One region of the Bradyrhizobium sp. 134 genome, then DNA from elsewhere that is predicted to be linked to it. Evidence: predicted binding sites of a transcription regulator. Region 1 holds the regulator's gene; the other holds the start of a gene.

Evidence for each region. Region 1 encodes LexA, which represses DNA repair genes until DNA is damaged. Its sites were predicted from a motif close to TGTTCNNNNTGTGTTCNG; they were not measured.
Region 2: the regulator LexA is predicted to act here: its motif matches at 4,355-4,372, upstream of IVA75_RS26725 (single-stranded DNA-binding protein).

The regions. Positions count from the first base shown of each region.
Region 1 is NZ_JADPKX010000069.1:222,970-228,989, reverse strand. It holds gene IVA75_RS26230 (alpha-hydroxy acid oxidase) at 1-206, shown strand, start outside; gene IVA75_RS26225 (HAD family phosphatase) at 221-847, shown strand; gene IVA75_RS26220 (hypothetical protein) at 1,016-1,207, shown strand; gene glp (gephyrin-like molybdotransferase Glp) at 1,428-2,639, shown strand; gene lexA (transcriptional repressor LexA) at 2,815-3,516, shown strand; gene IVA75_RS26205 (hypothetical protein) at 3,981-4,415, shown strand; gene IVA75_RS26200 (ComEC/Rec2 family competence protein) at 4,547-6,020, opposite strand, start outside.
Region 2 is NZ_JADPKX010000069.1:331,649-337,668, reverse strand. It holds gene IVA75_RS26735 (KUP/HAK/KT family potassium transporter) at 1-438, shown strand, start outside; gene gyrA (DNA gyrase subunit A) at 577-3,321, opposite strand; gene IVA75_RS26725 (single-stranded DNA-binding protein) at 3,693-4,190, opposite strand; gene IVA75_RS26720 (outer membrane beta-barrel protein) at 4,648-5,430, shown strand; gene IVA75_RS26715 (outer membrane protein) at 5,663-6,020, shown strand, end outside.

The sequences.
Region 1 (6,020 bases):
GCTGGGCGCTGGCGGCGGCCGGCGAAGCCGGCGTGGCCCGCATGCTGGAGCTGCTCGAAGACGAAGTGCTGCGCTGCCTCGGCCTCTTGGGTGCGACCTCGTTCGCCGAGGTCAACAAATCCTGCCTGCACCAGGCCACCGCAACCAACGCGCCGAGTGTGTTCAGCGCGTTTCCGCTGTTCGACCACGAGCCGTATCGATACTGAGTGAAAGGACGAAGGTGACATCGCTCTCTCCCGGCAGCGCGGATGCGCTTCTGTTCGATCTCGGCCGCGTGGTGCTCGATATCGATTTCTCCAAGGCGATCGCCTGTTGGGCGGGACATGCCGGCTGCAAGCCTGAAGCCATCGTCGCGCGCTATGTGCGGGACAGCGAAGCCTATCGGTTGCACGAGATGGGCAAGATCAGCGATGAGGACTATTTCGCCTCACTGCGAGCCTCGCTCGGAATCGGCATTTCGGATGCGCAGTTCCTGGAAGGCTGGAACGCGATCTTCGCCGGCGAAATGCCTGACATCGCCGCGCTGCTGCCTCGCGCAGCGAAGCAGATGCCGCTCTATGCTTTCTCCAACACCAACCGGCCGCATGTGGACCATTTCTCGAGGGAATATGCCGGCGTCCTCGGCCATTTCCGCGAGCTGTATTTGTCGTCCAGCATCGGCTTGCGCAAACCGGATGCGGAGGCCTTCGACCACGTCGTTGCGGCGATCGGCGTGCCCGCCGGGCGCATCGTGTTCTTCGACGATCTTGCCGAAAACATCGAGGGAGCGCGGGCGCGCGGCTTGACAGCCGTGCATGTGACCTCGCCGCGTGACGTCGGGAACGCATTTAAGGCATTGGGCATTTGACGACGAGCCGGTGTCGCGAAACCCACTGCGGCACGGCCCGACGGGACCAATTTTGAAAAATTGAGGAACCCGATCACTTTGTGCATTTTTATACAGAGTTCCCGGAACGGAATACCACCTTCCGGACTCTTAGAGTCCGTTGGGACTTCTACGGACGGATGCATCATCGTGTTGGGCAAAACCTACCTCACCAAGCAGGCCTCTCTTCTTCTTGAATTCGCGAGGACAACTTCAGATTCGGACCTTTCCGCCAAGCTTGTGAGCAAGGCCGCCGACCTGAAATCCCAGGCCGATCCGCTGCCCGACAAGGATCAGGGACCCAAGGCGCCCGACGTAACTCACGGGCAGCCAGGGAGCTGATCGATGCAGTCCGGGGCGCTCGTCGTTCTCGTCTTGCCATGACCACTGTCCTGCCGATCTGACACGTTCTTCGGATCATGCCGCAACGCGCTTGATCCTGCCTTCCGGAACAATGCGGTGGGATGACTGCACCCGCTCAGCCGTTTTTGCCTCTGCGCGCGCGCTCGGCTAGAAGACGTGCGGAACATTCGCCCGAACGTGCCGAGCAGGAGTTTTCGCCGTGGCCTTGATGCCGGTTTCCGACGCGCTTGCCGCGGTGCTGGCGGGTGCAGAGCCGCTGCCGGATGAAATGATTTCCCTCGACCAGGCCTACCATCGCGTGCTCGCGGGTGACGTGGCGGCGCGGCGCACGCAGCCGCCGCAGGCGATGTCGGCGATGGACGGCTACGCGGTGCGCGCGGCCGATGCCGCGACGATCGATTCGGAGCTCACCATCATCGGCGAAGTCGCGGCGGGCCGACCGTTCGCGGGGATGGTCGGCGCCGGCGAGGCCGTGCGGATCTTCACCGGCGGCGTCGTTCCCGGTGGCGCGGACGCCGTCGTGATCCAGGAGGACACCGTCGCCGCCGGCAAGCGCATCACGATCAAGGAAGCCGCGATCGCCGGTCGGCACATCCGCCCCGCAGGCGTCGATTTCCGCGAGGGCGACGTGCTCCTGCGCAAGGGAAATCGTCTCACCGAGCGCGACCTCGCCCTCGCCGCCGGGATGAACCATCCGCACCTTGGCGTTTTCAGGCGTCCGAAAGTCGCGATTCTCGCCACCGGCGACGAGCTGGTGATGCCGGGCACCATGCCCGGCCACGGCCAGATCGTCTATTCCAACGGCTACGCCCTGCACGCGCTCGCCCGCAGCGAGGGCGCCGAGACCATCGACCTCGGTATTGCCGCCGACACGCTGGAGGCGACCGCCGCCGGCATCCGCCGCGCCCGCGAGAGCGGCGCCGACATCCTGATCACGACCGGCGGCGCATCGGTCGGCGACCACGATCTGGTCCAGCAGGCACTGCGGGTCGAAGGCATCGCAATGGCGTTCTGGAAGATCGCGATGCGGCCAGGCAAGCCGATGATGCACGGGCGGCTCGGCGCAATGGGTGTGATCGGCCTGCCGGGCAATCCCGTGTCGTCCTACGTGTGCGCTTTCCTGTTCATGGTGCCGCTGATTCGCGCCCTGTCGGGCCGTTCGGTGATTCACCATCGCCGTGAACGCGCCGTGCTCGGCCGCGACGTCGGCGCCAACGACCAGCGCGAGGACTATCTGCGCGCGCATCTGGAGGAGCGTGACGATGGCACGCGCGTCGTTCTTCCCGTCAATCATCAGGACTCTTCGCTGCTTGCGAATCTCGCTGCAGCACAGGTACTTCTCGTGCGCGCACCGTTCGCGCCGAAGGCCGAAGCCGGCACGGCTTGCGAAGTGTTGCGGCTCCCCGTCTGAGCGTCCGGCAATGCACGTTCCGCGAACTTTGCTCTGTTCACGGTAAATTAAGCAGTTGCGGAACATGTATCGAACATATAGTGTCCGTTCATGATTTGTTTCGAGCATGTAGCGGCTTATTGCCGAATTCAGCGTCTCGGAATCGGACGACATCAACCGGGGGACTTTGGTCGAGATGTTAACGCGCAAACAATACGAGCTTCTGCGGTTCATCAGTGAACGTCTGAAGGAAAGCGGCGTACCGCCCTCCTTCGACGAGATGAAGGATGCGCTCGACCTGCGCTCGAAGTCGGGCATCCATCGCCTGATCACGGCGCTCGAGGAGCGTGGCTTCATCCGACGCCTGCCCAACCGCGCCCGTGCGATTGAAGTCATCAAGCTGCCGGAGCTCCAGGCAGCCGCCGGCAGCCGCCGCGGCTTCACGCCGAGCGTCATTGAGGGCAATCTCGGCAAGGTGCGTGCGAGCTCCAGCCTGCCCGCGGACGAGGGCGAACGTCCCGTCGCGGTGCCGGTGATGGGTCGCATCGCGGCCGGCACGCCGATCGAGGCGTTGCAGACCCGCAGCCATACTATCAGCGTACCGCCTGACATGCTCGGCTCGGGCGAGCATTACGCGCTCGAAGTGCGCGGTGATTCCATGGTCGAGGCCGGCATCCTCGATGGCGACATGGCGCTGATTCAGCGAAACGAGAGCGCCGATACCGGCGACATCGTGGTGGCGCTGATCGACGACGAGGAAGCCACGCTGAAGCGCTTCCGCCGTCGCGGCGCCTCGATCGCGCTCGAGCCCGCCAACGCGGCCTATGAGGTCCGCATCCTGCCACCCAACCGGGTGAAGATTCAGGGCAAGCTGATCGGGCTTTACCGGAAGTACTGATACCGGGCGTCCTTGATACCGGGAGTACTTCATACCGGAGGTGCTTGGCGCCGCGCGCGCTTCCGATCGGCATCGCCGGTCAGGGATTGGAGCGGATCATCGTCCGCTCCGGCTGGGTAGTCTTTCTGGTTCTGCACAGACTATCCGGCCCCTCCTTCGGCGCTGGCTCCTCGCGACGCCCACGAAGCGGAACTGGTTCGCGGCGCAAGTGTTCGAGGAAACAGCGGCCAGCGATCAAGCTCGACCGTTGCGGTCAAGCCGGCGATATTCGCGCACGCGCCTCCCGAATGCATCGCAGCAGGCTTTGTTCCTATTGAATGCGGGAAAGATAATGTGATCGCGGCTTGCGGAAACCAGCCGCAGATTTGCCCACAACCAAGCAGAGCGTTCATGCTTCAACTCTGATAGAGGCCTGCGCCTCGATTAAGAGACGCGGGTTGCTATCCCAGCATGAGGAGCACCCGATGTGTGACTACAGCCTGCATGCCGTCGCGTCGCGCCCCGCCGAAGTCGGCGAGACGATCGTCACGACAAGCTTCCGCGGCACCTCGACGCGCGGCTTCGCCTCGGCAGCCGATCCGTCTGTTGCCGTGTGCCTGCTGCCGGGAACGGAGCTCGCCTTCGCCGACGACGTTCGCTACGACAATCGCTGGATCTGGACGCGCACCATCAATTCCCGCGTGGGCAAGTTCGGCAAGATCGACCCGCACGTTCCCGACCGCCATCATGACGCGATCGAATTCCCGGACGGCAAATATGTGCTGGTGACGCAGCTCGTCGAAGGCCAGCGCGCGACCGTGCTGCAACTGCCTGTGACCGAGCCGGTGACGGAGCGCGAGCACAAGGCGCAGGTCATCGCCGACAGGCAGCCGACCGTCACGCGCCTGCCGATCGGCTGACGCAGCCGGCTACGAGGTCGGAGGTCAAGATTGAATCGCCATCGCCGGCCGTGGCCGGCGAGATGGCGTGGTTTGCGCCCAGCGAATCCGAGCAGATGCACCGATCCACTGCATTGCTCCGCACCGTCAGATCAATCGTCGGCCTGCAAGTCGGTCTCCGCCGGCGTTGCGTCCTTGATGCGGGGCGCGATCGCCTTCGGCGCAAGGCTGCCGTCGAAATCACCCTCGCCTGCGCCGGCTGGCAACCAGGGGCGGCTCGCGCCTCTCGCCCTCACCGCGTGAACCACAAAGCCGTCACCACGCTGCGTCAGCGCCAGCGCACTCTGACTGGCGAGCCGTTGCCGATCGACCACCATCGCCGCGCAATCGGGCGGCGCGGGGCGTGTCGTCACCACCAGCGCGGCCCGACTACAATCGTCCGCAAGAGCGTCGACGCGCAGTGCCAGCGCGACCAACCTCCCGTCGGCCAGTGGCGTCACGCAGCCCGATTCGTCACATGACACGCCATCGGCCAGCGAGGCTCTGCCGGCATCGCGCGGATCGGCGTCGGCAGCGAGCCATTCCTTGAGCAAAAAGCTGTCCTTGCTCGTCCTGATCAGGTGCAGATATCCGTCCCTGCCCCGCACCGCGACGCTGGCGCCATCCCCGGCAATCAGGATGTCGGGCTGCCGCGCCGACAGTCCCCAGAGGATCGCTGCCAGCAGGACCAGGGCGCCGGACCAGCGTAGCGGCGTGCGCAACAAGCCTAGCACAATGATTCCCAGGCTCGCCGCGATCAGCGACGTGATCCCGAACGCCGGGATGCGGCCGACCGCGCCCGGCAATGCCGCGACCCAGCGCGAGACCGCGACCATCCACTCGATGCCGATCCCCATCAGCCACCAGAACACGCTGTCCAGCCCGAACGGCGCAGCAAGCAGCCCCAACAATCCCGCCGGCATCACCAGCGCCGAGACCACCGGCATCGCGCAGAGATTGGCAAGCACGCCAAACGGCGTGACACGGTGGAAATGGAAAGCGGCGTAGGGCGTGGTCGCAAGTCCCGCAATCAGCGAGGCCATGAACAGCATCGCGATCTCGCGGCCACCCCACATCGCAATGCGCGCGGTCGCCGAATGGTCCGGCGAGGCAAACAAATTGGGCATGCCGATCTGCACCAAGGCGACGAGCCCGAGCGTTGCCGCAAACGACATCTGAAAACTCGGATGCACCAGTGCTTCCGGCGCGACCGCCAGCACGATCAGCGCGGCGACAGCAAGCGTGCGAAAGGTGATGGCGCGGCGATCGACCATCACCGCGATCAGCACTACCGCCGTCATGAAGAACGATCTTTGCGTTGCGACCTCCGCGCCCGACAGCAGCAGGTAGAACGCAGCAGCGACCAGCGCGGCGGCCGCCGACCATTTCTTGATGGCGAAGCCGGCCGCAAGTCCCGGGATCAGAGCGAGCAGCGCCCGCACCGCGAAGAACACGACACCGGCAACGACGGCCATGTGATAACCGGAAATCGAGAGCACGTGGCCGAGACCGGAGATGAACATCGCATCGTTGACGGGCGTGGTGATCGCATCGCGCCGCCCGGTAAGCAGCGCGGTCGCGATCGCC
Region 2 (6,020 bases), 110 kb from region 1:
GCGTCGGCGCCGCGCGGCGTGCCGCTGGCGCTGACCCAGTTCGTCAAGCACAACCACGTGCTGCACGAGCGCATCGTCCTGGTCACCGTGCTGATCGAGGAGCTTCCTCACATCGCCGACGAAGACCGCACCGAGGTGATCGAGATCATTCCCGGCATTACCCGCGTCATCCTGCATTACGGCTTCATGCAGAACCCGACGATCTACGAAGGACTGACCCTGGCCTGCCGCCACGGCAAGCTGCCCGGCATCGACCTCTCCGACATCACCTATTACGTCGGCCGCGAGACCATCATCCCGCGCGAGGACGTGCCGGGCATGTGGGTCTGGCGCGAAACCATGTTCGCCTTTCTGCAGCGCAACGCCGAACGCTCAGCCGCGTTCTTCGGCGTGCCGACCAAGCAGGTGGTGGAGTTCGGCACGGAGCTGGAGATTTAGCGCAATTCGTAGCCCGGATGGAGCGACTTGTCCGCCGTAGCTCTGAGAGCGAAGGCGGAGGCGCAATCCGGGACTCTCTGCGCGGCGCAAGAAACCCGGATTTCGCTTGTGCTCCATCCGGGCTACGGGGGTGACGCATCACTCCCCGTTTGCGTCTCCGTTCGCACCATTCCCGCTCTCGGCCTCTTCCGTGATGTGCTCGACCGAGACGACGTGTTCGTCCTCGGCGGTGTCGAACACGATCACGCCCTGGGTCGAGCGGCCGGCGACGCGGATGCCTTCGACCGGGCAGCGGATCAGCTGGCCCTTGTCGGTGACCAGCATGATTTGATCAGCGTCTTCCACGGGGAAGGATGCGACCAGATTGCCGTTGCGGTTGTTGACGCTCATGGCGACGATGCCTTTGCCGCCCCGGCCCGTGGTGCGGTACTCGTAGGACGAGGTCCGCTTGCCGTAGCCGTTGACGGAGACGGTCAGCACGACCTGCTCGGCCGCCGACATCTCGATGTAGCGCTCCTGGGCGAGCTGGAAGCTGCCGGAGGTCTCTTCGGCCTCGGCGTCCGCCGCCGGCTCCTCGGCCGCAGCTTCGCCGGCGACCGCACGACGCATCTTCAGATACGCCGAGCGCTCGTCGGACGTTGTCTCGACGTGGCGCAGGATCGCCAGCGAGATCACCTTGTCGCCCTCGGCAAGCGCAATGCCGCGCACGCCCATCGAGGTGCGGCCGGTGAACACGCGCACGTCGGTGACGGGGAAGCGGATGCACTGGCCGCCGGCGCCGGTCAAAAGCACGTCGTCGTGCTCGGTGCATATCTGCACGTCGACGATCGCTTCGTTGTCGTCGAGTTTCATCGCGATGATGCCGGAGCGGCGGACATCGACGAAGTCGGACAGCTTGTTGCGCCGGACGTTGCCGCCTGTCGTGGCGAACATCACGTCGAGATTGCCCCAGGTGGACTCGTCCTCCGGCAGCGGCATGATGGTGGTGATGCGCTCGCCCTGCTCTAGCGGCAGGATGTTGATCAGCGCCTTGCCGCGCGCATTCGGCGCGGCCATCGGCAGGCGCCAGACCTTGATCTTATAGACCTGGCCGCGCGAGGAGAAGAACAGCATCGGAGTATGCGTGGACGCCACGAACAGCCGGCTGACAAAATCCTCGTCGCGGGTCTGCATGCCGGCCCGGCCCTTGCCGCCGCGGCGCTGGGCCCGATAGGCCGACAGCGGCACGCGCTTGACGTAGCCGGCGTGAGAGACGGTGACGACCATGTCCTCGCGCTGGATCAGGTCCTCGTCCTCGACCTCGCCTTCCTGCTCGATGATGACGGTGCGGCGCGGGGTGGCGAACTCGGCCTTCACTTCGGCGAGTTCGGACTTGATGATTTCAAGCACGCGGTCGCGCGAGCGCAGGATGTCGAGATAGTCGGCGATCTCGCCGGCGAGCTTGTCGAGCTCCTCGCGGATTTCGTCGCGGCCGAGTGCGGTGAGGCGTTGCAGGCGCAAATCGAGAATGGCCCTCGCCTGCTCCATCGACAGCCGGATCGTGCCGTTCTCGCTGATGCGGTGGCGCGGATCGTCGATCAGCGTCAGCATGTCCTCGACGTCCCGGGCGGGCCAGTCGCGCGACATCAGGGTGTCGCGCGCGGTCGTCGGGTCGGGCGAGGTCCGGATGACGCGGATCATCTCGTCGATATTGGCGACCGCGATGGCGAGACCGACCAGGATATGGGCGCGATCACGGGCCTTGGCCAGCAGGAACTTGGTGCGCCGCGTGACGACCCGCTCGCGGAAGTCGACGAAGATCGCCAGCAGGTCCTTCAGATGCATGATCCGCGGACGGCCGCTGTCGAGCGCCACCATGTTGACGCCGAAGCTCGTCTGCAGCGGCGTGAACCTGTAGAGCTGATTCAGCACCACATCCGGCACGGCGTCGCGCTTCAATTCGATGACGACTCGGTAGCCATCGCGATCGGATTCATCGCGCAGGTCGCCGATGCCCTCGATCTTCTTTTCCTTGACCAGCTCGGCGATGCGCTCGACCATCGTCGCCTTGTTCACCTGGTAGGGAATCTCGGTGATGATGATCGCCTCGCGCTCCTTGCGGATGGTCTCGATCGCGACCTTGCCGCGCATCATGACCGAGCCGCGGCCGAGGTGATAGGCGGCGCGGATGCCTTGCCGTCCGAGGATGACGCCGCCGGTCGGGAAATCCGGTCCCGGCACGATGTTGATGAGCTCGTCGATGGTGAGCGCAGGGTTGTCGATCAGCGCGACGCAGGCGTCGATGACCTCGCCCAGATTGTGCGGCGGGATGTTGGTCGCCATGCCGACCGCGATGCCGCCGGCGCCATTGACGAGCAGGTTGGGGAACTTGGCCGGCAAGACCGACGGTTCGGTCTCGTTGTTGTCGTAGTTCGGCTGGAAGTCGACCGTGTCCTTATCGATGTCGGCCAGCAGAGCCAGCGCCACCTTCGTCAATCGGGCTTCGGTATAACGATAGGCAGCCGGGGGATCGCCGTCGACCGATCCGAAATTGCCTTGGCCGTCGATCAGCGGCACGCGCATGGAGAAGTCCTGCGCCATCCGGACCATGGCGTCGTAGATCGACTGGTCGCCATGCGGATGATATTTACCGATGACGTCACCGACCACGCGGGCGGACTTGACGTACTTCTTGTCCGGCGTGTGCCCCTGCTCGTTCATCGAGTACAGGATGCGGCGATGCACCGGCTTCAGACCGTCGCGGGCGTCAGGCAGCGCCCGCGCCACGATCACGCTCATGGCGTAGTCGAGATAGGACTTCTTCATCTCCTCGAAGATGGAGACGGGGCGAATATCCGAGGGTTGCGCCGGCTGGTCGCCGGGCTTGTCGTCGTCGTCAGCCAAGGGGAAATCCGGTGAGGTTTTATCTGGGAATCATATAGCGCATCGAGCCTCTGATAACCACCCTCGCGGCGATCTGGGAAGCGCTTTTTCCGCCTATTTTTCCAACAACTTAAGCCCTTGCGATCGGTGTCTTGGACAGCCCCCGTATCGACCTTGCAAAATCGCCGATCACGCGTCGAAAAACGCGCGGCGAGCTTGCCCCGTCAGCGCGCTTGCCAAGCCGCAATCCGAGCTCACCCGAAACATGAAGCGGGCCCGGAAATCCCGAGCCCGTCCTGCCGATTAGTGGGATTTTCTGACACGAGATGAGAAGCGCCGCCCATCCGGCCGGCGCGTCGCATTGAGACCCCGCGTTCTCAGAGCGGGATCGCTCAGAACGGGATATCGTCGTCCATGTCGCTGTTGCGGCCACCGCCGCCAGCGGCAACGGGACGGCGCGGTGCGCTGCTGACCGGACCGGAGGAGCCGAAATCGCCGCCCGGCTCGTCGCCGAAGCTGGCGCCTCCCCCACCACCGCTACGACCGTCCAGCATCGTCAGGGTCGAGTTGAAGCCCTGCAGCACGACTTCGGTCGAGTACTTCTCGACGCCGCTCTGGTCGGTCCATTTGCGGGTCTGGAGCGCACCCTCGACGTAAATCTTGGCGCCCTTCTTCAGATACTGTTCGGCGACCTTGCAGAGCCCTTCATTGAAGATCACGACGCGGTGCCACTCGGTCTTTTCCTTGCGCTCGCCGGTGGCCTTGTCGCGCCACGTCTCCGAGGTGGCGACGCTTAGATTGGCGATCGGCCGCCCGTCCTGGGTGCGGCGGATTTCAGGATCCTTGCCGAGATTTCCAACCAGAATGACCTTGTTGACGCTTCCCGCCATCTCCGCTCTCCGCTCCGAATGCCACTGAATTCAAGAAGGCCGGTCCGCTCCCCGCGTTCCGCCGTGCCCGTTGAGGCGACCCTATACGCTCGCCGAACGCTTGCGGACGACGATCAGTCCGTCACCCCTCCGGTTATCCCCACATATAGCATCGACCTCCAGTTCGTTCCAGATTTGTTCTTGGCGAAACCACCGCATCGATGTGGCGTCGATCGGCCAATGTAGTGCGGGAATGCGCGCAGCGGTTGGAACCTTTGTAGGTTCCCGAGAACGAGGGAAAGAACTTAAGATTCAGTGTGTTATGGGTACTCGCAGTGCCCCGTTCTTGTTGCATTTCGGAGACGGACTCTGCCGCCCCGTAGAGCTACGGTTTCCTCGGACTTAGTTCATATGGGCCCTCGCGCCTGATCAGCCGCTTCGGGGAAGAAAGAAGCGGACGAACCTGGGGAGACTGGCAATGAATAAGCTTCTTGTTGGTGCAATCGGTGCAGTGGCGATGGGCCTGTCGGCTCCCGCGAGCGCGGCGGATATGGCCGCGCGTCCCTACACCAAGGCCCCCGCGCCGGCGATTGCCACCATCTACGATTGGAGCGGCTTCTATATCGGCATCAACGGCGGCGGTGGCTCAAGCCACACGTGCTGGGACTTCGTCACGCCCGCGACCGGCGTTTTGGTCGGCGAAGGCTGTCACAATGCGACGGGGGGCACCGTCGGTGGCCAGATCGGCTATCGCTGGCAGTCCGCCAATTGGGTGTTCGGTCTCGAAGGCCAAGGCAACTGGGCCGACTTCCGGGGCGACAATGTGAGCACCCTCTTCCCGGGTACCGCTTTGGTGACGGGTGATCGCAACCGTTCCCGCATCGACGCTTTCGGCCTCATCACCGGTCAGGTCGGTTACGCCTGGAACAACGTGCTGTTCTACGTGAAGGGCGGCGCCGCCGTCGTCGGCGACAAGTACGACATCTACGCTGCTACAGGTACGCCCGGCGCGGGCGCGCTCCTGGCTTCGGCGCGGGAGACTCGCTGGGGTGGTACGGTCGGGGCCGGTCTGGAGTTCGGCTTCGCCCCGAACTGGTCGTTGGGCTTTGAGTACGACCACATCTTCCTTGGCGATCGCACGATCGGCTTCACAACGCCCCCAGGTGGGGTCTTCGGCAGCGACCGGATTCGGCAGGACGTCGACATGGGCCTCGTCCGCCTGAACTATCGCTGGGGCGGTCCGGTGATCGCGAGGTACTGATCGAACTGACATCCATCAAAGCAAGGCCGGCCTCGCGCCGGCCTTTTTCGTTGCTGTTCCCATGGGGGAACCAAAGGTCAGTAAATGCACCATTTTCAGGCCGCTGTGGCTTTCCAGTGACACAACTTGCGGCTTCAATGGTGTAAGTACGGCTTCAGTTGGGCAAGTGAGTCCGATGCCCTTCCTTATCGTGGAAGGCACAATCAGAAACTGGGACTGGGATTAGTTGAAAATGAAAAAGGTTTTGTTGGCTTCGGCCTGTTTGTTCGCTCTCGCTGCCCCGGCTTCGGCCGCTGATCTCGCGGCGCGCCCCTACACCAAGGCTCCGGTGGCCATGGCTTCGGTCTACAACTGGACCGGCTTCTACCTCGGTGTTGTCGGTGGCGGCGCCTGGGAAAATTCCTCGACCGACCCGAAGATGAAGGGCGGCTTCGTCGGCGGTACCGCCGGCTACAACTGGCAGACCGGCAATGTCGTGTTCGGCATCGAGGCCGATGGTGCCTGGGCTGACGTCAGCGCGTCGGTCACCGGCCCCGTTGCCGTCCCCGGCTTCGGCCTCGTCAGCACCACCCTCAGCTCGAAGACCGATG